Regions from separate parts of the Streptomyces sp. NPDC017943 genome, predicted to be linked through region 2. Evidence: predicted binding sites of a transcription regulator. Region 2 holds the regulator's gene; each other region holds the start of a gene.
What was found. Region 2 encodes HrcA, which represses chaperone genes, less so after heat shock. Its sites were predicted from a motif close to TTNGCACTCNGNNNNNCNGAGTGCNAA; they were not measured.
Positions count from the first base shown of each region.

Region 1: the regulator HrcA is predicted to act here: its motif matches at 2,770-2,796, upstream of groL (chaperonin GroEL).
Region 3: the regulator HrcA is predicted to act here: its motif matches at 2,043-2,069, upstream of groES (co-chaperone GroES).

Region 1 covers NZ_JBIRHH010000008.1:114,535-121,845, forward strand. Annotated here, with positions in the region: SAM riboswitch class I at 51-206, shown strand; gene thrC (threonine synthase) at 225-1,511, shown strand; gene ACH4C6_RS25490 (MoaD/ThiS family protein) at 1,638-1,913, shown strand; gene ACH4C6_RS25495 (cold-shock protein) at 2,361-2,564, shown strand; gene groL (chaperonin GroEL) at 2,959-4,581, shown strand; gene ACH4C6_RS25505 (NADH:flavin oxidoreductase) at 4,776-5,897, shown strand; gene ACH4C6_RS25510 (carboxylesterase/lipase family protein) at 5,991-7,311, shown strand, end outside.
Region 2 covers NZ_JBIRHH010000006.1:564,758-572,068, reverse strand. Annotated here, with positions in the region: gene ACH4C6_RS22710 (S41 family peptidase) at 1-160, opposite strand, end outside; gene ACH4C6_RS22705 (hypothetical protein) at 251-808, opposite strand; gene ACH4C6_RS22700 (16S rRNA (uracil(1498)-N(3))-methyltransferase) at 931-1,671, opposite strand; gene ACH4C6_RS22695 (nitronate monooxygenase) at 1,668-2,738, opposite strand; gene dnaJ (molecular chaperone DnaJ) at 2,848-3,981, opposite strand; gene hrcA (heat-inducible transcriptional repressor HrcA) at 3,981-4,997, opposite strand; gene ACH4C6_RS22680 (MBL fold metallo-hydrolase) at 5,169-5,900, shown strand; gene ACH4C6_RS22675 (DUF3097 domain-containing protein) at 5,932-6,735, shown strand; gene hemW (radical SAM family heme chaperone HemW) at 6,786-7,311, opposite strand, start outside.
Region 3 covers NZ_JBIRHH010000001.1:1,015,224-1,022,534, reverse strand. Annotated here, with positions in the region: gene ACH4C6_RS04480 (polysaccharide deacetylase family protein) at 75-1,040, shown strand; gene ACH4C6_RS04475 (polysaccharide deacetylase family protein) at 1,037-1,999, shown strand; gene groES (co-chaperone GroES) at 2,169-2,477, shown strand; gene groL (chaperonin GroEL) at 2,594-4,219, shown strand; gene ACH4C6_RS04460 (hypothetical protein) at 4,340-4,867, shown strand; gene ACH4C6_RS04455 (SDR family NAD(P)-dependent oxidoreductase) at 4,939-5,712, opposite strand; gene ACH4C6_RS04450 (MOSC domain-containing protein) at 5,806-6,474, opposite strand; gene ACH4C6_RS04445 (LysR family transcriptional regulator) at 6,555-7,311, shown strand, end outside.

The sequences.
Region 1 (7,311 bases), on a different contig from region 2:
GCGGATGACCCTCGCATGTCCGGGGTCGCCCGCCGCCTACAACCACATACAGCTCATCCAGAGGGGCAGAGGGAAACGGCCCGATGAAGCCCCGGCAACCCTCCAGTCGGTACTCGTAGGTCACTGCTGACCACTCGGCGAGGCTCCCGGCTAGGGAAGGTGCCAAATCCGTCTCACGGCGAGATGCGTCGTGAGGAAGATGAGGAGAAAGGGCCTCGCCTCACATGGCTGTGCAGACTGTTGCAAGCACCACCGACTCCACCGTGGACCTCGGTCCCGCCGCGGCTCTCAGCTGCCGCGAGTGCGGTCATCGCGTCCCCCTCGGCCCGGTCTTCGCCTGCGAGGAGTGTTTCGGCCCGCTGGAGATCGCCTACGACTTCTCGGCCTACGACACCGAAGAGCTCCGCAAGCGCATCGAAGCGGGACCCGCGAACATCTGGCGCTACGCCCCGCTGCTGCCGGTCCCGGCCGACGTGGCGGACAAGCCGAACATCAACCCGGGCTGGACCAAGCTCGTCAAGGCCGACAACCTCGCGCGCGAGCTGGGCGTCGACGCCGGCAAGCTGTTCGTGAAGGACGACTCAGGCAACCCGACGCACTCCTTCAAGGACCGCGTCGTCGCCCAGGCCCTGGAGGCCGCGCGCGCCTTCGGCTTCACCACGCTCTCCTGCTCCTCCACCGGCAACCTCGCCGGTGCGGTGGGCGCCGCCGCGGCCCGCGCCGGCTTCCGCTCGTGCGTGTTCATCCCGCACGACCTGGAGCAGGGCAAGGTCGTCATGGCCGCGGTCTACGGCGGCGAGCTCGTCGGCATCGAGGGCAACTACGACGACGTGAACCGCTTCTGCTCGGAGCTGATCGGCGACCCGGCCGGCGAGGGCTGGGGCTTCGTCAACGTCAACCTGCGCCCCTACTACGCGGAGGGCTCCAAGACCCTCGCCTACGAGATCTGCGAACAGCTCGGCTGGCGGCTGCCGGACCAGCTGGTCGTGCCGATCGCCTCCGGCTCGCAGCTCACGAAGATCGACAAGGGGCTGCAGGAGCTGATCAAGCTCGGCCTCGTCGAGGACAAGCCGTACAAGATCTTCGGCGCGCAGGCGCTCGGCTGCTCGCCGGTGTCGACGGCGTTCAAGGCCGGGCACGACGTGGTGCGTCCGCAGAAGCCGGACACGATCGCCAAGTCCCTGGCGATCGGCAACCCGGCGGACGGGCCGTACGTGCTGGACATCGCGCGGCGCACCGGTGGCGCGGTGGAGGACGTGACGGACGAGCAGGTCGTCGACGCGATCAAGGTCCTCGCCAGGACCGAGGGGATCTTCGCGGAGACCGCCGGCGGGGTGACCGTGGGTGTGACGCGGAAGTTGATCGAGAACGGTGTTCTCGACCCGACGAAGACCACCGTGGTGCTCAACACCGGGGACGGTCTGAAGACGCTGGACGCGGTGGCCGGGACCGGGCTGACCGCGACCATCCGGCCCAGCCTGGAGTCGTTCCGGGATGCCGGGCTCGTCTGATCGTTGTTCGCTGCGGGCCGGTGGGGGCTGGTCGCGCCCACGCGGCGGAGCCGCACATCACTACAGCCCCGCGCCCCTGAGGGCGCGCCCCAGCCGTAGCTCAAGAAGAACCGGAGGACATGTCCGATGAGCGTCACCGTTCGCATCCCCACCATCCTGCGCACCTACACCGGCGGGCAGGCCGAGGTCGCCGCCGAGGGCGCGAACCTCGGGGAGGTCATCGCCGACCTGGAGAAGAACCACACCGGGATCGCCGCCCGGGTGCTGGACGACCAGGGCAAGCTCCGGCGGTTCGTCAACGTGTACGTCAACGACGACGACGTGCGGTTCGAGCAGGGTCTGGAGACGGCCACGCCGGACGGTGCCGGAGTGTCGATCATCCCGGCCGTCGCCGGCGGCTGAATCCGGCCGACCGGCTTGATTGTTACCTTGAGTAATGCCGGTCACCGAGCGTGCATCGAATTGCCCTCACCGTGAGAGAAGCGGAGGGGGCAATTCTGCGTGATTGAGCGCGGTACAGTTGGGGAACGCGTTCCGGATCCGCTGACCGGAACCCGGAATTCCTGCCGCGAGCCCGACAAGATGTAGCCAAAGTGTGCGCGTCTTTCGCGGCTTTTGTTCTTTTTGTGCGGCCCGACTTGCCCTGAATTCGGGCGAACTCTCCCCACATTCCGGACCCTGTGCGTCCAGAATTCTCGTCCGATTGACCTGTTGCAGACGGCAGTTGGACAGATACATTCAGCCGCGGTCGACGCGTTCCGGCGCACGCCCCCAACCGTGGGGGGTGAGGTCTGACCCGGATCCGCGAAGTGTGGATCTGTGCAAGGGCCAGTAATAGGGGAGTTAGGCATGGCTCAGGGCACCGTCAAGTGGTTCAACGCGGAGAAGGGGTACGGCTTCATCGCGGTCGACGGTGGTGCGGATGTTTTCGTCCACTACAGCGCGATCCAGATGGACGGCTACCGCACCCTGGAAGAGGGCCAGCGGGTCGAGTTCGAGATCTCGCAGGGCCAGAAGGGGCCGCAGGCCGACATGGTTCGCGTCTCTGCCTGAACGCGCACCACGACCACAAGCTCACGCGACCGGTCTTCGCAGAAGGGCCCGCACCCTCCGGGGGTGCGGGCCCTTCCGCGTGCCCGGGGGGCGCGCGGGGGCGTGTTCGCGGGCGGCTGAGCGCCCCACCCGATCCCCGGAGGCGCTTGTGCCCGCCCGTCACCCGACCGCCACCCCTCAATGAGCACCCGCTTCGCGGGCGCGCCTTGCACTCCGGGGGGTCGAGTGCTAATCATTGCGTTAGCACTCTGAAGGTGAGAGTGACAACGTAAGGACCGGGTCGGTGAGGCCCGCAGGCCGAAGTGGGAAGGAACCACGAGGCCGGCGAGCCGTCCGTCGCGGGCGCGGGCGCGGTCCGGAGTCATCACCCCCAGTCCTGGAGGGACCACTTCACATGGCCAAGATCATCGCGTTCGACGAGGAGGCGCGGCGCGGCCTCGAGCGCGGCATGAACCAGCTCGCGGACGCCGTGAAGGTGACGCTCGGCCCCAAGGGCCGCAACGTCGTCCTCGAGAAGAAGTGGGGCGCGCCCACGATCACCAACGATGGTGTGTCCATCGCCAAGGAGATCGAGCTCGAGGACCCGTACGAGAAGATCGGCGCCGAGCTGGTCAAGGAAGTCGCCAAGAAGACGGACGACGTCGCCGGTGACGGTACGACCACGGCGACCGTCCTCGCCCAGGCCCTGGTGCGCGAGGGTCTGCGCAACGTGGCCGCCGGTGCCAACCCGATGGCCCTGAAGCGCGGTATCGAGAAGGCCGTCGAGGCCGTCTCCGCCGCCCTGCTCGAGCAGGCCAAGGACGTCGAGACCAAGGAGCAGATCGCCTCCACGGCCTCGATCTCCGCCGCCGACACCCAGATCGGCGAGCTCATCGCCGAGGCGATGGACAAGGTCGGCAAGGAAGGCGTCATCACCGTCGAGGAGTCCCAGACCTTCGGTCTGGAGCTGGAGCTCACCGAGGGTATGCGCTTCGACAAGGGCTACATCTCGGCGTACTTCGCCACCGACATGGAGCGTATGGAGGCCGTCCTCGACGACCCGTACATCCTGATCGCCAACTCGAAGATCTCCAACGTCAAGGACCTGCTCCCGCTCCTGGAGAAGGTCATGCAGTCGGGCAAGCCGCTGCTGATCATCGCCGAGGACGTCGAGGGCGAGGCCCTGTCGACCCTGGTCGTCAACAAGATCCGCGGCACCTTCAAGTCCGTCGCCGTCAAGGCCCCGGGCTTCGGCGACCGCCGCAAGGCGATGCTGCAGGACATCGGCATCCTCACCGGCGGCGAGGTGATCTCCGAGGAGGTCGGCCTCAAGCTGGAGAACGCCACGCTCGACCTGCTGGGCAAGGCCCGCAAGGTCGTCATCACCAAGGACGAGACCACCATCGTCGACGGTGCCGGCTCCGCCGACCAGGTCCAGGGTCGCGTGAACCAGATCCGCGCCGAGATCGAGAACAGCGACTCGGACTACGACCGCGAGAAGCTGCAGGAGCGCCTGGCGAAGCTCGCCGGCGGTGTCGCGGTCATCAAGGCCGGTGCCGCCACCGAGGTGGAGCTCAAGGAGCGCAAGCACCGCATCGAGGACGCCGTGCGCAACGCCAAGGCGGCCGTCGAGGAGGGCATCGTCGCCGGTGGTGGCGTGGCCCTGCTCCAGGCCTCCCAGGTCTTCGAGAAGCTGGAGCTCGACGGTGACGAGGCGACCGGCGCCAACGCCGTGAAGCTCGCGCTGGAGGCCCCGCTGAAGCAGATCGCCGTCAACGGTGGTCTCGAGGGCGGCGTCGTCGTGGAGAAGGTCCGCAACCTCCAGGTCGGCCACGGCCTGAACGCCGCGACCGGTGAGTACGTCGACATGATCGCCGAGGGCATCATCGACCCGGCGAAGGTGACCCGTTCCGCGCTGCAGAACGCCGCCTCCATCGCCGCGCTGTTCCTCACCACCGAGGCCGTCATCGCCGACAAGCCGGAGAAGGCCGCCGCGCCGGCCGGCGGCGGCATGCCGGGCGGTGACATGGACTTCTGATCGACCCGGTCGATCACGTCCTTTCCGAGGGCGGCACCTCCTGTTCCGGCAGGGGGTGCCGCCCTCGGGCGTGTGCGGGATCACAGGGGGCGGGGGATGGCGCGCCGGGGCCACTTGGTTGAACCGTAGGCCCTATGCGCATGCACATACTGACCGGTATGCGCGTACTGTCCGGTATCCGAAGGAGCCCCCACGTGAGCGACGCCGCCTCCCGCGCAGCCGACATCCTGTCCCGGCCCGTGACCCTGAATGGCCTGACCGTCCCCAACCGGATCGCGATGGCCCCGATGACCCGCATGTTCTCCCCGGGCGGCGTGCCCGGCGAGGACGTCGTCTCCTACTACGCGCGCCGCGCCGCCGCGGGGGTCGGCCTGATCGTCACCGAGGGCACCTACGTCGGGCACGAGTCGGCCGGGCAGAGCGACAGCGTGCCGCGGTTCCACGGCGAGGAGCAGCTCGCCGGCTGGGCGAAGGTCGCCGAGGCGGTGCACGCGGCGGGCGGCACGATCGTGCCGCAGCTGTGGCACATCGGCATGGTCCGCAACCAGGGCGAGCCGCCCGTCGCCGACGCCCCCGCCGTCGGCCCCTCCGGGCTGCGCATCGGCGCCGACGAGCCCACCGGCAAGGCCATGACCCAGGCCGACATCGACGCCGTCATCGGCGCCTTCGCCGAGGCCGCCGCGGCCGCCGAGCGCATCGGCTTCGACGGCGTGGAGCTGCACGGCGCCCACGGCTACCTGCTCGACCAGTTCCTGTGGGAGGGCACCAACCGCCGCACCGACGCCTACGGCGGCGACCGGGTCGCCCGGGTCCGGTTCGCCGCGGAGATCGTCGCGGCCGTCCGCGAGACCGTCTCCGCCGACTTCCCCGTCGTCTTCCGCTACTCGCAGTGGAAGCAGGAGGCCTACCGCGCCCGCCTCGCCGAGACGCCCGAGGAGCTGGAGTCGATCCTGACCCCGCTCGCGGCCGCGGGCGTCGACGCCTTCCATGCCTCCACGCGCCGCCACTGGGTCCCCGAGTTCGACGGCTCCGACCTCAACCTCGCCGGCTGGACCAAGAAGATCACCGGCAAGCCCGCCATCACGGTCGGCTCGGTCGGCCTCGACGGCGTCGACTTCCTCAAGTCCTTCCAGGGCCGGGGCGCCGAGGTCGGCGACCTCGACAACCTCCTCGACCGCCTCGAGCGCGACGAGTTCGACATGGTCGCCGTCGGCCGCGCACTGCTCCAGGACCCCGAGTGGGCCCGCAAGGTGCTCTCCGGCCGCTTCGACGAGCTGGCCCCCTACGACCCGTCCGCCCTGAAGACCCTCAGCTGAGCCGGCCGGGCACGGGGTGCCCGCACCCGCTCGCGACGGCCGGAGGACACTGAACGGGCGCCAGTCCGACGGCACTTCGTGAGGAGACCCCAGATGACGACGTCCGAGCCCCGCTTCTCGACGGACGGCCCGCGGCCCGGCCCGGTGGTGCGCACCACCGCCGGCGCGGTCCGCGGCCGCAGGGAGGAGGGGCTCGCCGTCTTCCGGGGTGTCCCCTTCGCCGCGCCCCCGGTCGGCGAGGCCCGTTTCATGGCGCCCCGGCCCGCCGTGCCCTGGGACGGCGTGCGGGAGGCCCACGCCTTCGGCCCGCCGCCCCCGCAGGACCTCGGCCTGATGGGCGGCCCCGGCCTGATCGACGTGTCCCAGGGCGACGAGTGGCTCACCGTCAACGTCTGGACGCCCGAGCCGGATCCGGCCGCCCGCCGCCCGGTCATGGTGTGGATCCACGGCGGCGCCTACAAGCTCGGCCACGGCGGCAGTCCCGGCTATGACGCCCGGCACCTCGCGGCCGAGGGCGACGTCGTGGTCGTCACCTTCAACTACCGCGTCGGCATGGAGGGTTTCGCCGCCGTCGAGGGCGCCCCCGCCAACCGGGGCCTGCTCGACCAGGTGGCGGCCCTGGAGTGGGTGCGCGACAACATCGAGGCGTTCGGCGGCGATCCGGGCCTGGTCACGCTGTTCGGCGAGTCCGCCGGTGCGGGGTCGATCGCCTCGCTGCTCGCCATGGACCGGGCCGCCGGCCTGTTCCGCCGGGCGATAGCGCAGAGCGTGCCGGGCACGTTCTTCTCCGCCGAACTCGCCGCCGACATGGGCCGCGCCCTCGCCGCCGAGCTGGGCCTGCGCCCGACCGTCGCCGATCTGTCGGCGGTGGACCCGCGGCGGCTGCCCACCGCGGGCGAGACACTGAGCGCCAAGATGACCCAGTACGTCGACCGCTGGGGCCAGGCGGCGCCCACGGTCACGCCGTTCGCCCCGGTCGTCGATGGCGAGGTTCTGCCGCAGGCGCCGTGGCGGGCCCTGGCGGCCGGAAGCGCCCGGGACGTGGGTCTGATCGTCGGCCACAACCGCGAGGAGTACCGCCTCTTCCTCGCCATGGCCGGGCACCTCGGCGGTGTCGGCGAGGAGCGGGCGGCCTCGGCCCTGCGCCTGTTCGCCCCCGGCGGCGAGCAGTCCTACCGGGACGCCTTCCCCGGTGCCGGTGCGGGCGAGCTGTACGAACGCGTCCAGACGGAGTGGCTGTTCTCCATGCCCTCCCTGCACCTGGCCGAGGCGCAGCGCGCGGGCGGCGGCACCGCGCACGTCTACGAACTGACCTGGCCCGCCCCCGCCAGCGGCGGCGCGTTCGGCGCCTGCCACGGCCTGGACATCCCGCTGCTGTTCGGCACGTACGGCGCGGACCTGGGGGCCCTGCTGT
Region 2 (7,311 bases):
CCTCGGGGGCGCCGTCGCGGGTGGAGGTCCAGGCGACGGTGGTGCCGTCGGGCGAGATCCGGGGGTGGGTCACCGGCACGTTGTCGGCGCTGACCCGCCAGGCCCGGCCGCCGTCGAGCGGGGCGAGCCACACGTCGTCCTCGGCGGTGAAGGCGACCAGGTCGCCGTGCACATGGGGGAACCGGAGGTAAGCAGGCGATGTCACCCGATCACCCTATGCAGGGACGCCGTCGCGCGGACAGGGTTCGGATCACTTGCCCTCGACGGGACGGCAGTCCGGGTAGCGGTCGCACCAGATGGTCTGGGTGACGGTCACGGTCACGGTCGGTCCGGGCTGCCCGTTCCCGCCGCCGCCCCCGCCGACCGGCGGCGGGCTGGTGCGGTCGCAGTCGCCGAGCCCGTCGACCGTGAACCAGGTCTTGCCGTCGACCTTCGCGGTGATGGTGCCGCGGACGCAGGCGCCCTCCACGGCGTGGGTGACCCGGCCGGTGACGTCGATGTCCTTGCCGTCCTTCGTCTCCCCCTGGCAGTCGACGGAGGCGACGGTCCGCTCACCGGCCCCGCCCGCCGACGGCGACGCCTTGCCGCCGTTGCCGTAGGAGGCCGTGCAGGTCAGCCAGCGCACGCCCGCCTTCTGCCGGTTCAGCTCCTTGGTCACGGTCTCGTCGACGGTGTACGCGACGGACGCGGGGCTGATGCCGCCGGGCTCGCACGCGACGGCCCCGCCCACGGCGACCACCGCGAACACCGCCGCCACCGCCGTGCGCCGGCCTCGTGCCCCCCGCCGAATCCTCCTGAATGCCCCCATCATGGGGGCAGCCTGCCACCGACGGGGACGGCGCGGTAGGGCGCAAAGGCGTCAACCGCGCAAACCGAGACTCCTCCTGAGGCACCGTCAGCTCCCCCTCGGGGCAATGCCTCCCGAGGGGATCAGGACCAGCGTCCGGTGCGGGCCAGGAGCACGGCGGCCGCCGCCGTCCCGGCCGTCGACGTGCGCAGCACACTGCGCCCGAGGCGGAACGCCCCGGCCCCCGCCTCCTCGAACAGCGCCAGCTCCTCCGGCGCCACGCCCCCCTCGGGGCCCACGACCAGCACGATCTCGCCGGTGGAGGGCAGGCCGACCGTCGCCAGGGGCTCCTCGCCGCTCTCGTGCAGCACGGCCGCGAAGTCCGCCCCGGCGAGCAGCGCGGCGACCTGCTTGGTGGTCGCGGCGTCCGCGACCTCCGGGAAGCGCACCCGGCGGGACTGCTTGCCGGCCTCGCGGGCCGTCGCGCGCCACTTCGCCAGGGCCTTGGCCCCGCGCTCGCCCTTCCACTGCGTGATGCACCGCGCGGCCGACCAGGGCACGATCGCGTCGACACCGACCTCGGTCATGGTCTCGACGGCCAGTTCGCCCCGATCGCCCTTGGGCAGGGCCTGGACGACGGTCACCCGGGGCTGCTCCGCCGGCTCCTCGCTCACCGAGTCGAGCTGGACGATCAGCCGGTCCTTGCCCTCGGTGCCGAGCACGACGCAGTCCGCCCAGCGTCCCGTGCCGTCCGTGAGGACGACGTCCTCGCCGGCGCGCAGCCGCTTCACCGAGACGGCGTGCCGCCCTTCGGGCCCGTCGAGCACGTACCGGCCGCCGCCGCCCGCCCGGAAGTGCTCGACCACGAACACCGGCGCGGTCATCGCGCACCTCCCGCCAGCGCCGCACGGGCGGCGGCGAGTTCCCCGGCGAGCACCTCGACCAGGTGCCCGGCGGGCATCTCCCGCGCCATCCGGTGCCCCTGCCCGGCCCACAGCGCCATCCCCTGGGCGTCGCCCGCCTTGGCGGCGGCCTTGCGCAGCGGCGCGGTGAGGTGGTGGACCTCGGGGTAGGCGGCGGGCGCGTAGGGGCCGTGCTCGCGCACGAACCGGTTGACGAGGCCGCGGGCCGGGCGGCCCGTGAAGGCCCGGGTGAGTTCCGTGCGGACGAAGAGGGGGTGGGTCAGGGCCTGCTTGTGCAGGGCGTGCGCACCGGACTCGTGCGTGGGGACGAAGGCGGTGCCGAGCTGGGCGGCGGCGGCCCCCGCCGCGAGCACGGCGGCGATCTGGCCGCCGCGCATGATGCCGCCCGCGGCGACGACCGGGATGGTGACGGCCTCGCGCACCTGCGCGACCAGGGAGAGCAGTCCGATGCCGCCGCCGTCGGTGTCGGGGGTGTCCCGGTGGGTGCCCTGGTGGCCGCCGGCCTCGAGGCCCTGCGCGATGACGCCGTCCGCGCCGGCCCGCTCCACGGCGCGGGCCTCGTCCGGGGTGGTCGCGGCGGCCAGGACGAAGGTGCCGACGCGGTGCAGGGCGTCGATCACCTCGCGGTCCGGGACACCGAAGTGGAACGACACCACGGGCACGGGGTTGTCGCGCAGCACGACGAGTTTGGCCTCGAAGCCGTCGTCGCGCCCGCTCTCGGGATCGCCGAGCCCGGTCTCGTACCAGGTCGCCTCACCGGCCAGCTGGTGGGCGTAGACGTCCACGGCGGCGGGGTCGGCGAGATCCGGGTGCGGCATGAAGACGTTGACGCCGAACGGCCTGCCCGTGAGGCTCTTGAGCTGCTTGATCTCCTGGTACATCCCGTCGGCGGTCTTGTACCCGGCGGCGAGGAACCCGAGCCCGCCCGCCTCGCACACGGCGGCGGCGAGCTGCGGCACGGAGATGCCGCCCGCCATGGGGGCCTGCACGATCGGGAGCGGGAAGAGATCGGTCAGAGCGGAGGACATGACCGCATGTTGTCACGTCCTCCGCGCCCGTCCGAAACCGGCCTGCCGTGTGGCACAGGCCAGGGGAATGCCTGCTTCCGCCCGCGCGGGAGTCGCCCCGGTCGCCGGCTCAGCGTCCGTTGAACGCGTCCTTCAGCCGCGAGAACAGCCCCTGCTGTCCGGGCTGGAACTGGCCCGTGGGGCGCTCCTCGCCGCGGAGCTTGGACAGTTCGCGCAGGAGGCGCTCCTGCTCGGGGTCGAGCTTGGTCGGCGTCTGGACCTCGACGTGCACGATGAGGTCGCCGCGCCCGCCACCGCGCAGGTGCGTGACACCGCGGCCGTGCAGCGGGATCGACTGGCCGGACTGGGTGCCCGGGCGGATGTCGACCTCCTCCATGCCGTCCAGCGTCTCCAGCGGCACCTTCGTGCCGAGGGCCGCCGCGGTCATGGGGAGTGTCACCGTGCAGTGCAGGTCGTCGCCGCGCCGCTGGAACATCGGGTGCGGCAGCTCGTGGATCTCGACGTAGAGGTCGCCGGCCGGACCGCCGCCGGGCCCGACCTCGCCCTCGCCGGCGAGCTGGATCCGGGTGCCGTTGTCGACACCGGCCGGGATCTTGACCGTGAGGGTCCGGCGGGAGCGCACCCGGCCGTCGCCCGCGCACTCGGGGCAGGGCGTGGGGACGACCGTGCCGAAGCCCTGGCACTGCGGGCAGGGGCGGGAGGTCATGACCTGGCCCAGGAAGGACCGGGTGACCTGCGAGACCTCACCGCGGCCGCGGCACATGTCGCACGTCTGCGCGGAGGTGCCCGGCGCGGCACCCTCGCCGTTGCAGGTGTTGCAGACGACGGCCGTGTCGACCTGGATGTCCTTCGTCGTGCCGAAGGCCGCCTCGTCGAGCTCGACCTCGATGCGGATCATGGCGTCCTGGCCACGGCGGGTGCGCGAGCGCGGTCCGCGCTGCGACGCCGTGCCGAAGAAGGCGTCCATGATGTCCGAGAAGTTCCCGAAGCCACCGGCTCCGAAGCCGCCGGCACCGCCGCCGGCCTGCGAGAGCGGGTCGCCGCCGAGGTCGTAGACCTGCTTCTTCTGCGGGTCCGACAGCACCTCGTAGGCGGCGTTGATCTCCTTGAACCGCTCCTGGGTCTTCGGATCGGGGTTGACGTCCGGGTGCAGCTCGCGGGCGAGCCGCCGGAAGGCCTTCTTGATCTCTTCCTGCGACGCGTCGCGGCGCACGCCGAGTACGGCGTAGTAGTCCGTGGCCACTACGACTCCGCCAGGATCTGTCCGACGTACCGTGCCACTGCGCGTACCGCTCCCATCGTTCCCGGGTAGTCCATGCGGGTCGGTCCGACCACGCCGAGCTTGGCGACTGCCTCGCCGCCCGAACCGTAGCCGACCGACACGACGGACGTGGAGTTGAGTCCTTCGTGGGCGTTCTCGTGACCGATCCGTACGGTCACGCCCGGATCCTTCGCCTCGCCGAGCAGCTTGAGGAGCACGACCTGCTCCTCCAGCGCCTCCAGCACGGGCCGGATCGTGAGGGGGAAGTCATGACCGAAGCGGGTCAGATTGGCGGTGCCGCCGATCATCAGCCGCTCCTCGTTCTCCTCGACGAGCGTCTCCAGGAGTGTGGAGAGCACCGTGGAGACCGTACCCCGGTCCTCGTGCTCGAACGCCTCCGGGAGATCCTCCACCAGACTCGGCACATCCGCGAAACGGCGGTTCGCCACGCGGCTGTTGAGGCGCGCGCGCAGATCCGCGAGCGAGGCCTCGCCGAAAGGCGCCGGGCAGTCCACCACGCGCTGCTCGACCCGCCCGGTGTCCGTGATCAGCACGAGCATCACCCGCGCGGGCGCGAGGGACAGCAGCTCCACGTGCCGCACGGTCGAACGGGTCAGCGACGGGTACTGCACGACGGCGACCTGGCGGGTGAGCTGCGCGAGCAGCCGCACCGTGCGCGCCACGACGTCGTCGAGGTCGACGGCGCCCTCGAGGAAGTTCTGGATCGCGCGCCGCTCGGGCGCGGTCATCGGCTTGACCCCGGCGAGCTTGTCGACGAACAGCCGGTACCCCTTGTCGGTGGGGATCCGCCCGGCGCTGGTGTGCGGCTGGGCGATGTACCCCTCGTCCTCCAGGGCCGCCATGTCGTTGCGCACGGTCGCCGGGGAGACGCCGAGGTTGTGCCGCTCGGTGAGGGCCTTGGAGCCGACCGGCTCCTCGGTGCCGACGTAGTCCTGGACGATGGCGCGCAGCACTTGCAGTCTGCGTTCACTGAGCATCGCGCACACCTCCAGAAGTCGTCCGCCCGTTGCCCGCCGTTCGCGGCCTGGCACTCTGCGCGTGCGAGTGCCAGCATTCCCCGGCCCAGTGTACGGCGGTGGGGTACGCCCCCGGCAAGGCTGGTCGTGCGGCGTCGTGCCGCGGGCGGGGCGCACCGCTAGCGTCCCGGTATGACGGTGACTTGGGAAGACCTCGGGTGGGAGCGCGTGGCCACGGGTGTGGGGCGGTGCCGACTGCCGGTGTGGGACTGCACGATCGGGCTGGTCGTCGGCGAGGGGGCGGTCCTTCTGATCGACGCGGGGTCGAGCCTCGCCGAGGGCGCGCGGCTGGGTGCGCAGGCGCGGGCGCTCACCGGTCGGCGTGTGACACATCTCGCGCTGACCCACCCCCACTTCGACCACGTCCTCGGCGCGGCCGCGCTCCCGGGCACCGAGGTCTTCGGCGCGGTGGGCGTGGACGCGGTGCTGTCGCGGGCGCGGGACCGCGAGGAGCTGCGCGAGGACGCGGTGCGCCAGGGCCTGGCGGCCTCCGCGGCCCGGGAGGCGGTGGAACGGCTGGCTCCGCCCGGGCACCTGGTCTCCGGCGAGTGGACCCTCGACCTGGGCGGCGGCCGGCAGGTGCTGCTGGCGAACGTGGGCCCGGGGCACACCGCGCACGACCTGGCCGTGCTGGTGCCGGGCGATCCCGAGGTGGTGTTCTGCGGCGACCTGGTCGAGGAGTCGGGTGAGCCGCAGGCGGGTCCGGACGCCGTGCCCGCGCGGTGGCCGGCCGCCCTGGACCGCCTGCTCGCCCTGGGCGGCGAGGACGCGCTGTACGTGCCCGGTCACGGAGCGGTGGTGGACGCGGCGTTCGTCCGCGCCCAACGCGACGCGCTGGCCGCGCGTTTCGGCGTGTCGTCGTGAGCGTCCGGCGGCTTTCCCTATCGTCGTGCGAATGCGCCAGTACTCGACCGATCTGACCCCGCCGTGGAAGAAGCCGAAGCCGGTTCCCGAGGTCCCGGCCGAGCCGGGCCTGGTGGTGGAGGAGCCCGGGAGCGGGTTCTGCGGGGCGGTGATCCGCTGCGAGGCGGGCACGGTGACCCTGGAGGACCGCTTCGGCAAGCACCGGGTGTTCCCGATGGAGCCGCGCGGCTTCCTGCTGGAGGGCAAGGTGGTGACGCTGGTCCGCCCCGCGCCGGGTGCTCCGGCCCGCCCCAGCCGCACGGCCTCCGGCTCGGTGGCGGTCCCCGGCGCACGCGCCCGCGTGGCCCGGGCGGGCCGCATCTACGTCGAGGGGCGGCACGACGCCGAGCTGGTGGAGAAGGTCTGGGGCGACGACCTGCGCATCGAGGGCGTGGTCGTGGAGTACCTGGAGGGCGTGGACGACCTGCCGTCGATCGTCGAGTCCTTCGCACCCGGCCCGGACGCGCGCCTCGGCGTCCTGGTCGACCATCTGGTGCCGGGCTCGAAGGAGTGGCGCATCGCCGAGTCGGTGACGAGCGAGCACGCGCTGGTCGTGGGCCACCCGTACATCGACGTCTGGGAGGCGGTGAAGCCGTCGGCCCTGGGCATCGCGTCCTGGCCCCGGGTCCCGCGCGGCCAGGACTGGAAGACGGGCGTGTGCCGTGCGCTGGGCTGGCCGGAGAACACGGGCGCGGCCTGGCAGCGGATCCTGTCGTGCGTCCACTCGTACAAGGACCTGGAGCCGGAGCTGCTGGGCCGGGTGGAGGAGTTGATCGACTTCGTGACGGCCCCCTAGCCGCGGGCATGCGCGCCGCGGGGGGCGCGCGGCGCCCCGGCCCGGGCGCCTCAGTCCACGAGGTCCCGGACGACCCCGTCCGCCAGCAACCGCCCGCGCAGGGTCAGCACTGCCCGCCCCTGCGCATAGGGCTCGTCCTGGAGCAGCCCCTCGGACAGCGCCCGCCGGGACGCCGCAAGCCCCTCCTCCCGCAGCAGCGACAGCGGCACCCCCTCCCGGAGCCGCAGCTCCAGCAGGATCCGCTCGACCCTGCGGTCCTCGTCGGACAGCACCTCACGTCCGGCCCCCGGCGACCTCCCCGAAGCCAGCGCGGCCGCGTACGCCCCCGGGTGCTTCACGTTCCACCAGCGCACGCCGCCCACGTGGCTGTGCGCGCCGGGTCCCGCGCCCCACCAGTCGGCTCCCCGCCAGTACAGCTCGTTGTGCAGGCACCGGCCCGCCTCGGAGGTCGCCCAGTTCGACACCTCGTACCAGTCGAACCCGGCGCCGGAGAGCACCTCGTCGGCGATCAGGTACCGGTCGGCGTGGACGTCGTCGTCGGTCATCGGCACCTCGCCCCGGCGGATCCGCCGCGCG
Region 3 (7,311 bases), on a different contig from region 2:
GTCGGTGGACCGTCGGGGGAGCGGCCGCGGTGTCGGGGCCGGTTCGTACGGGCGGGCTGCGAGGATCCGGCCCCATGCGAGCAGTCGTACAAAATGACAAAAGCCGGGCACGTGAGGACAAAAGCTGGCCATATGAGGACAGGGGCCGGGCGCGCGGCGGTCTGCGGATCGGCCTCGCCGTGCTCGCCCTGGCCGCCATCGCCTCGGGCTGCGCGCAGGGCGGCGACCGCTCGGTCGTCCCGGCCGGCGGCCAGCAGCCCCTGAAGGCGCCCCCGGCCCGCGCCCTGGACTCCTACGCCTCCAAGCTGCGCTCCGCCCACACCGCCCGGGTCGCCGCGGCCCGCCGGTGGGGGCTGCGCGCCGTACCGCTGTCCGCCCCGCCGGCCCCCGCGCGCAAGCCCAGGATCAAGACGCGCAAGGGCTTCGAGGTGGAGGACCACCGGGAGTCGGACCTGCCGCCCGTCTTCACCCGGGTCCCCACCCGCGACAAGGTCGTCTTCCTCACCATCGACGACGGCGCCGAGAAGGATCCCTCGTTCCTGCGGATGACACGCGAACTGGGCGTCCCCTACACCGCGTTCCTCAGCGGCTACCTGGTCGAGGACGACCCCCGTTACTTCCGCCGGATGCAGGCCGAGGGCGTCGCCCTGAACAACCACACCCTGCACCACCCCGACCTGCGCGGCATGTCCTACCGCGCGCAGAAGCGCGAGATCTGCGGCATGCAGCGCTACATCGAGCAGCGCTTCGGCGAGCGCCCCGCCCTCTTCCGCCCGCCCTACGGCAGCTACGACCGGTCGACCCTGCGGGCCGCCAAGGCCTGCGGCATCGCGTACGCCCCGCTGTGGAACGAGGAGGTCTTCGCCGACCACTGGGAGTACCGCGAGGCGGACCGCGACCTGCGCCCGGGCGACATCGTGCTCACCCACTTCCGGGGCCCCGGCGAGTGGAAGGGCACGATGCCCGACATGCTCCGCCGCTTCCTGAACAAGGTCACGGCCGAGGGGTACGCCGTCGGGCGGCTGGAGGACTACCTGTGAGGCGGCGGGCCGCGGCCCTGTGCGCGGGCCTGGCCCTGCTGGCCGGCTGCGCCACGGCACCGGGGGAGCGCCCGGGCGGCGCCGACGGCCGGCCCCCCGGAGCGGCCCCCGCCCCCGCGGGGGCCGCTCCGGGAGAGGCCTCCGCCCCCGCCGACGGCGGAGCGCCCGGGGCGGCCTCCGCTCCCGTCGACGGCCGGGCCTCGGGGGCGGTCTCCGCTCCCGCCGACGGCGGAGCGCCCGGGGCGGCCTCCGCTCCCGTCGACGGACGCCGGGCGACGGGCCTGCCGCCCGTCGTCGACCGCGTCGCCACCCGCGACCCGGTCGTCTTCCTCACCTACGACGACGGCGCCGAGCGCGACCCCCGCTTCGTCGACCTGGTGCGCGAACGACGGCTTCCCGTCAGCCTGTTCCTCACCGACAGCGTCGTGGGCCCCGGCTACGCCCACTTCGCCCGGCTGCGCGGCGTCGGCGCCTCCCTCCAGAACCACACGCTGGACCACCCCGCCCTGCGCGGACTGCCCTACGCCGGCCAGCGCGCGGAGATCTGCGGCCAGCAGCACAAGCTCCGGGCCCGGTTCGGCGTCCGCCCCCGGCTCTTCCGGCCGCCCTACGGCACCTACGACACGACGACCCTGCGCGCCGCAGCCGACTGCGGCATCCGGGCGGTCGTCCTGTGGCGCGTGTCCCTGGACGGCGACGGGGAGCTGGACTACCGCCGGGGCGCACGGCGGCTGCGGCCGGGCGACATCGTCTCGGTACCGTCCGGCGACACCGACTCCCTGACGCTCGCCGAGCGGACGCGGAGTCTGTTGCGCGAGATCGACCGCCGGGGCCTGCGGGTGGGACGGCTGGAGGACCACCTGGAGAAAGGCCTGCCGGACCACCAGAAGGACCACCCGGAGGACCACGGGGGAGGCGCGCCGGAGCGGCCGGCCGACCGACGCGCCGCGGGCAATTAGCAGTCCGCTTGACCGAGTGCTAATCGCAGTCATAGTCTCGGGTCTGGCACTCCCCCCTGGAGAGTGCCAACACAGCGACGGGCAGGTCCGGCACCCGCGACGACGGATCCACCTGGTCGCCACCTCAGACAGTTAACCCCGTGAGATCTCCGAAGGGGGAGGTCGGATCGTGACGACCACCAGCTCCAAGGTTGCCATCAAGCCGCTCGAGGACCGCATCGTGGTCCAGCCGCTCGACGCCGAGCAGACCACCGCCTCTGGCCTGGTCATCCCGGACACCGCCAAGGAGAAGCCCCAGGAGGGCGTCGTCCTGGCCGTGGGCCCGGGCCGCTTCGAGGACGGCAACCGTCTTCCGCTCGACGTCTCCGTCGGCGACGTCGTGCTCTACAGCAAGTACGGCGGCACCGAGGTGAAGTACAACGGCGAGGAGTACCTCGTCCTCTCGGCCCGCGACGTGCTCGCGATCATCGAGAAGTAATTCACCCGAAGCACCTTGCTCTGAACTGCGCCCCTGGCCCCCGCGATCGCCAATAAGCCGGGCGCCCGGGGCGCAGTTGTCGTTATCCCAATTTCCGGAAGAGGGCTCACGCTCCCATGGCGAAGATCCTGAAGTTCGACGAGGACGCCCGTCGCGCCCTCGAGCGCGGCGTCAACAAGCTTGCCGACACGGTCAAGGTGACGATCGGCCCCAAGGGCCGCAACGTCGTCATCGACAAGAAGTTCGGCGCCCCCACCATCACCAACGACGGTGTCACGATCGCCCGCGAGGTCGAGATCGAGGACCCGTACGAGAACCTCGGTGCCCAGCTGGTCAAGGAGGTGGCGACCAAGACCAACGACATCGCGGGTGACGGTACGACCACCGCGACCGTGCTCGCCCAGGCGCTCGTGCGCGAGGGCCTGAAGAACGTCGCCGCCGGTGCCTCCCCGGCCGCCCTGAAGAAGGGCATCGACGCCGCCGTCAAGGCCGTCTCCGACGACCTGCTCGCCTCGGCCCGCCCGATCGACGAGAAGTCCGACATCGCCGCCGTCGCCGCGCTGTCCGCCCAGGACCAGCAGGTCGGCGAGCTCATCGCCGAGGCCATGGACAAGGTCGGCAAGGACGGTGTCATCACCGTCGAGGAGTCCAACACCTTCGGTCTGGAGCTGGACTTCACCGAGGGCATGGCCTTCGACAAGGGCTACCTGTCGCCGTACTTCGTGACGGACCAGGAGCGCATGGAAGCCGTCCTGGACGACCCGTACATCCTCATCACGCAGGGCAAGATCTCCGCCATCGCGGACCTGCTGCCGCTGCTGGAGAAGGTCATCCAGGCCAACGCCTCCAAGCCGCTGCTGATCATCGCCGAGGACGTCGAGGGCGAGGCCCTGTCGACCCTGGTCGTGAACAAGATCCGCGGCACGTTCAACGCCGTCGCCGTGAAGGCCCCCGGCTTCGGCGACCGCCGCAAGGCGATGCTGCAGGACATGGCCGTCCTCACCGGCGCCACGGTCGTCTCCGAGGAGGTCGGCCTCAAGCTCGACCAGGTCGGCCTGGACGTCCTCGGCTCCGCCCGCCGCGTCACCGTCACCAAGGACGACACGACGGTCGTCGACGGCGCCGGCAACAAGGAAGACGTGCAGGGCCGCGTCGCCCAGATCAAGGCCGAGATCGAGACCACGGACTCCGACTGGGACCGCGAGAAGCTCCAGGAGCGCCTCGCGAAGCTGGCCGGCGGCGTGTGCGTCATCCGCGTGGGTGCCGCCACCGAGGTCGAGCTCAAGGAGCGCAAGCACCGTCTGGAGGACGCCATCTCCGCGACCCGCGCCGCGGTCGAGGAGGGCATCGTCTCCGGTGGTGGCTCCGCCCTGGTCCACGCCGTCAAGGTCCTCGAGGGCAACCTCGACAAGACCGGCGACGAGGCCACCGGTGTCTCCGTGGTCCGCAAGGCCGCCGTCGAGCCGCTGCGCTGGATCGCCGAGAACGCCGGCCTCGAGGGCTACGTCATCGTCTCCAAGGTCGCCGAGCTCGACAAGGGCAGCGGCTACAACGCCGCCTCCGGCGAGTACGGCGACCTGATCAAGGCCGGCGTCATCGACCCGGTCAAGGTCACCCGCTCCGCCTTGGAGAACGCCGCCTCCATCGCCTCCCTCCTCCTCACGACCGAGACCCTGGTCGTCGAGAAGAAGGAAGAGGAGGAGCCGGCCGCCGCGGGCCACGGCCACGGCCACGCCCACTGAGCCGACCCGCTCCGACGGAGCCCCGGTCCCCCCGAGGGACCGGGGCTCCGCCCGTTCACCCGCACACGAAGGGAACGACGAGATGACCTGTCCCGCACCCAGACGGACAAAGGGCCCGACGTGAGGAAGCCCGGTGCCCTCGCGCTCGTCGTTCCCCTCGCCCTCGCCGGATCGGCCGGCTGCGGCACGACGGACGACAAGCCCGGCGGGGTCCCTTCCGCCGGCACGAGCACCTCCGCCGAGGCTGCGGACGCGTTGGAGCGGGTGTCCAGCGACCTCTACGACTTGATCGGTGTGAAGGGGAAGGCATCCGACAGCCGCGCCGGTGTCACGGAGTGCTCGGACAAGGACCCGGAGAAGTACTTCCGGGTGTTCCACCCGTGGACCTTCTATCCGGCGTCCGCCGCCGAGTTGGGCCGGGCCATGGAGCAGCTCAAGGAGGAGTTGCCGAAGCACGGTTGGAAAGTCGTCTCGTACGGGCCGGACACCAGCAGGAACAAGAACATGAACCTGGTCGCCGACAACGACGCGAAAAAGGCGAGCGTCAAGGTTGTGGAGATGGCGAAGAACGACCCACCCAAACTGAGCCTGACCGTCGTCTCCGGCTGCTACAAGACCCCGAACGGCACGAAGGTCGAGGAATTCTGACCACGGGCCGGGCGTCCTCGTGGGGCGGGTCGCCGCCCGGGAGGGGGCGGCTGCCGTGCGCGGTCAGCGGGTCACTGCGGCCCGTACTTCCGCCCCGTTCGGGACGAGACGGCCCCGAGCATTCCGCGCGGCACCAGCTTCGCCGCGCCCATCAGCACCTTGTAGCGCGGGTCCGGGATGGACAGGGTCTTGCCGCGGGCGAGGTCCTGCAGCGCGGCCGCCACCAGCTTGTCCGCGTCGAGCCACATCCACCCGGGGATGTTGTCCGTGCCCATGCCGGCCCGCTCGTGGAACTCGGTGCGGACGAACCCCGGGCACAGCGCCATCAGCCGCACCCCGCTGCCGGCCAGGTCCCGCGCCGCGCCCTGCGTGAACTGCACGACCCAGGCCTTGGAGGCGCCGTACGTGCCGCGCGGGACGAAGGCCGCGACCGAGGCGACGTTGACGACACCGCCGCGGCCCCGCTCCCGCATGGTCTCCGTCGCTGCCGCGGTCAGCCGCAGCACCGCCTCGCAGTGCACCTTCAGCATCCGCAGCTCATCGGTCATGGACACTTCGAGGAAGCGGCCCTTGTTGCCGAACCCGGCGTTGTTGACCAGCAGGTCGACGGGGCTCCTGCGGTCCCGGAGGCGGTCGGCGACCGTCTCGATGCCCTTGTCGTCCGCGAGGTCGGCCGTCAGCACCTCGGCCTCGATGCCGTGCCGGTCGTGCAGCTCGGTCGCCTGCTCCCGGAGCCGCTTGGTGTCCCGCGCCACCAGCACCAGGTTGTGCCCGTCGGCCGCCAGTCGCCGCGCGAACGCGGCTCCGATGCCTGCCGTCGATCCCGTAATCAGAGCCGTTGTCATGGCAGAAGCGTAGTGACCCGGATCCCGTGCGTCCGCTTGCCCGCGGGGCCGTCCGTGGCGAAGCCCCGCGCGGACCGGCGTGATGAGCCGCGGTCAGGAGCCGTACGCGTCCCGGTACTCACGGGCCGCCGTCAGCAGCTCGGGATGCAGCGCCTCGCCCGCGGCGAGCAGCCGGGGCAGCAGTGCCCGCTCGGTCGTCGCCGCCCGGAAGGCCAGCGCCACGGTCACGTCGTGCCCGGGCCGGTGCACGACCTCGACGGCGTCGCCCGCGCGGATCTCCCCGGGCGCGATCACCCGCAGGTACGCCCCGGGCGCACCGCGCTGCGTGAACCGCTTCACCCAGCCCTTCTCGTCCAGATGGCCCTGGAACGTACGGCACGGGATCCGCCCGGAGGTGATCTCCAGCACCACCTCGGGCCCGATCCGCCAGCGCTCCCCGATCAGCGCGCCGGACACGTCCAGGCCCCGGGTGGTGAGGTTCTCGCCGAACGCCCCGTCCGCCAGGGTGCGGCCCAGCTCGCGCTCCCACTCGTCCAGGTCCTCGCGGGCCATCGCGTACACGGCCTGGTCGTCGCCGCCGTGGTGCTGCAGCTTGCACACCGCGTCCCCGGCCAGCCCGCTCCCGCCGATCCCCTTCGGCCCGGGCGCGGACACCCGCACGGGACGGTCCACCGGCCTCTTGTCGATCCCGGTCACCCCTTCGGGGTTGTCGGTGTACGCGACTGCCTTCGCGCGGCCCAGGTTCACTGACAACAGCTCCATGCGCGCACGCTAGGCGAACGGCCCCCAAAGTGTCGACGCATTATTCGCTTCGTGGTCAAAGGGTCCCTTATCCTTGAAGCGTGATCGAAGCTCGCCACCTCCGCGTCCTGCGCGCCGTCGCGGCCACCGGCTCCTTCTCCGCCGCCGGCCGCGAGCTGGGCTGCACCCAGCCCGCGGTCAGCCAGCAGATGAAGGCCCTGGAGACCTCCGTGGGCACCCCGCTGCTGATCCGCGCCGGACGGGAGATGCGCCTGACCCAGGCCGGCGAGGCCCTCGTGCGGCACGCGGCCGGCATCCTCTCCGGGCTGACGGCCGCGGAGGAGGAGGTCGCCGCCATCGCCGGGCTGCGCGCGGGCCGGGTCCGGCTCGTCTCCTTCCCCAGCGGCAGCTCCACGCTCGTCCCCACCGCTCTCGCCGCCCTGCGCGCGGCCCACCCCGGTACCCGCGTCTCCCTGGAGGAGGCCGAACCCCCGGCGTCCGTGGGCCTGCTGCGCGAGGGCGACTGCGACGTGGCCCTCGCCTTCCGCTACGAGGGCGCCGCGGGTGCCGAGGAGTGGGACGACCTCGTCGTACGGCCCCTGCTGGCGGACCGGCTCGTCGCGCTCGTGCCGGAACGGCACCGGCTCGCGCAGGCGCAGTCCGTCGCCATCGGCGAACTCGCCGAGGAGCCCTGGATCGCCGGCTGCCCACGCTGCCGCGGCCAGCTGACCGAGGTGTGCGCGGCGGCCGGCTTCACCCCGCGCATCGACTTCGCCACCGACGACTACCCGGCCGTGGTCGGCCTGGTCGGCGCCGGCCTCGGTGTGGCCGTCCTGCCCCAGTTGGCCGTCGAGTCCG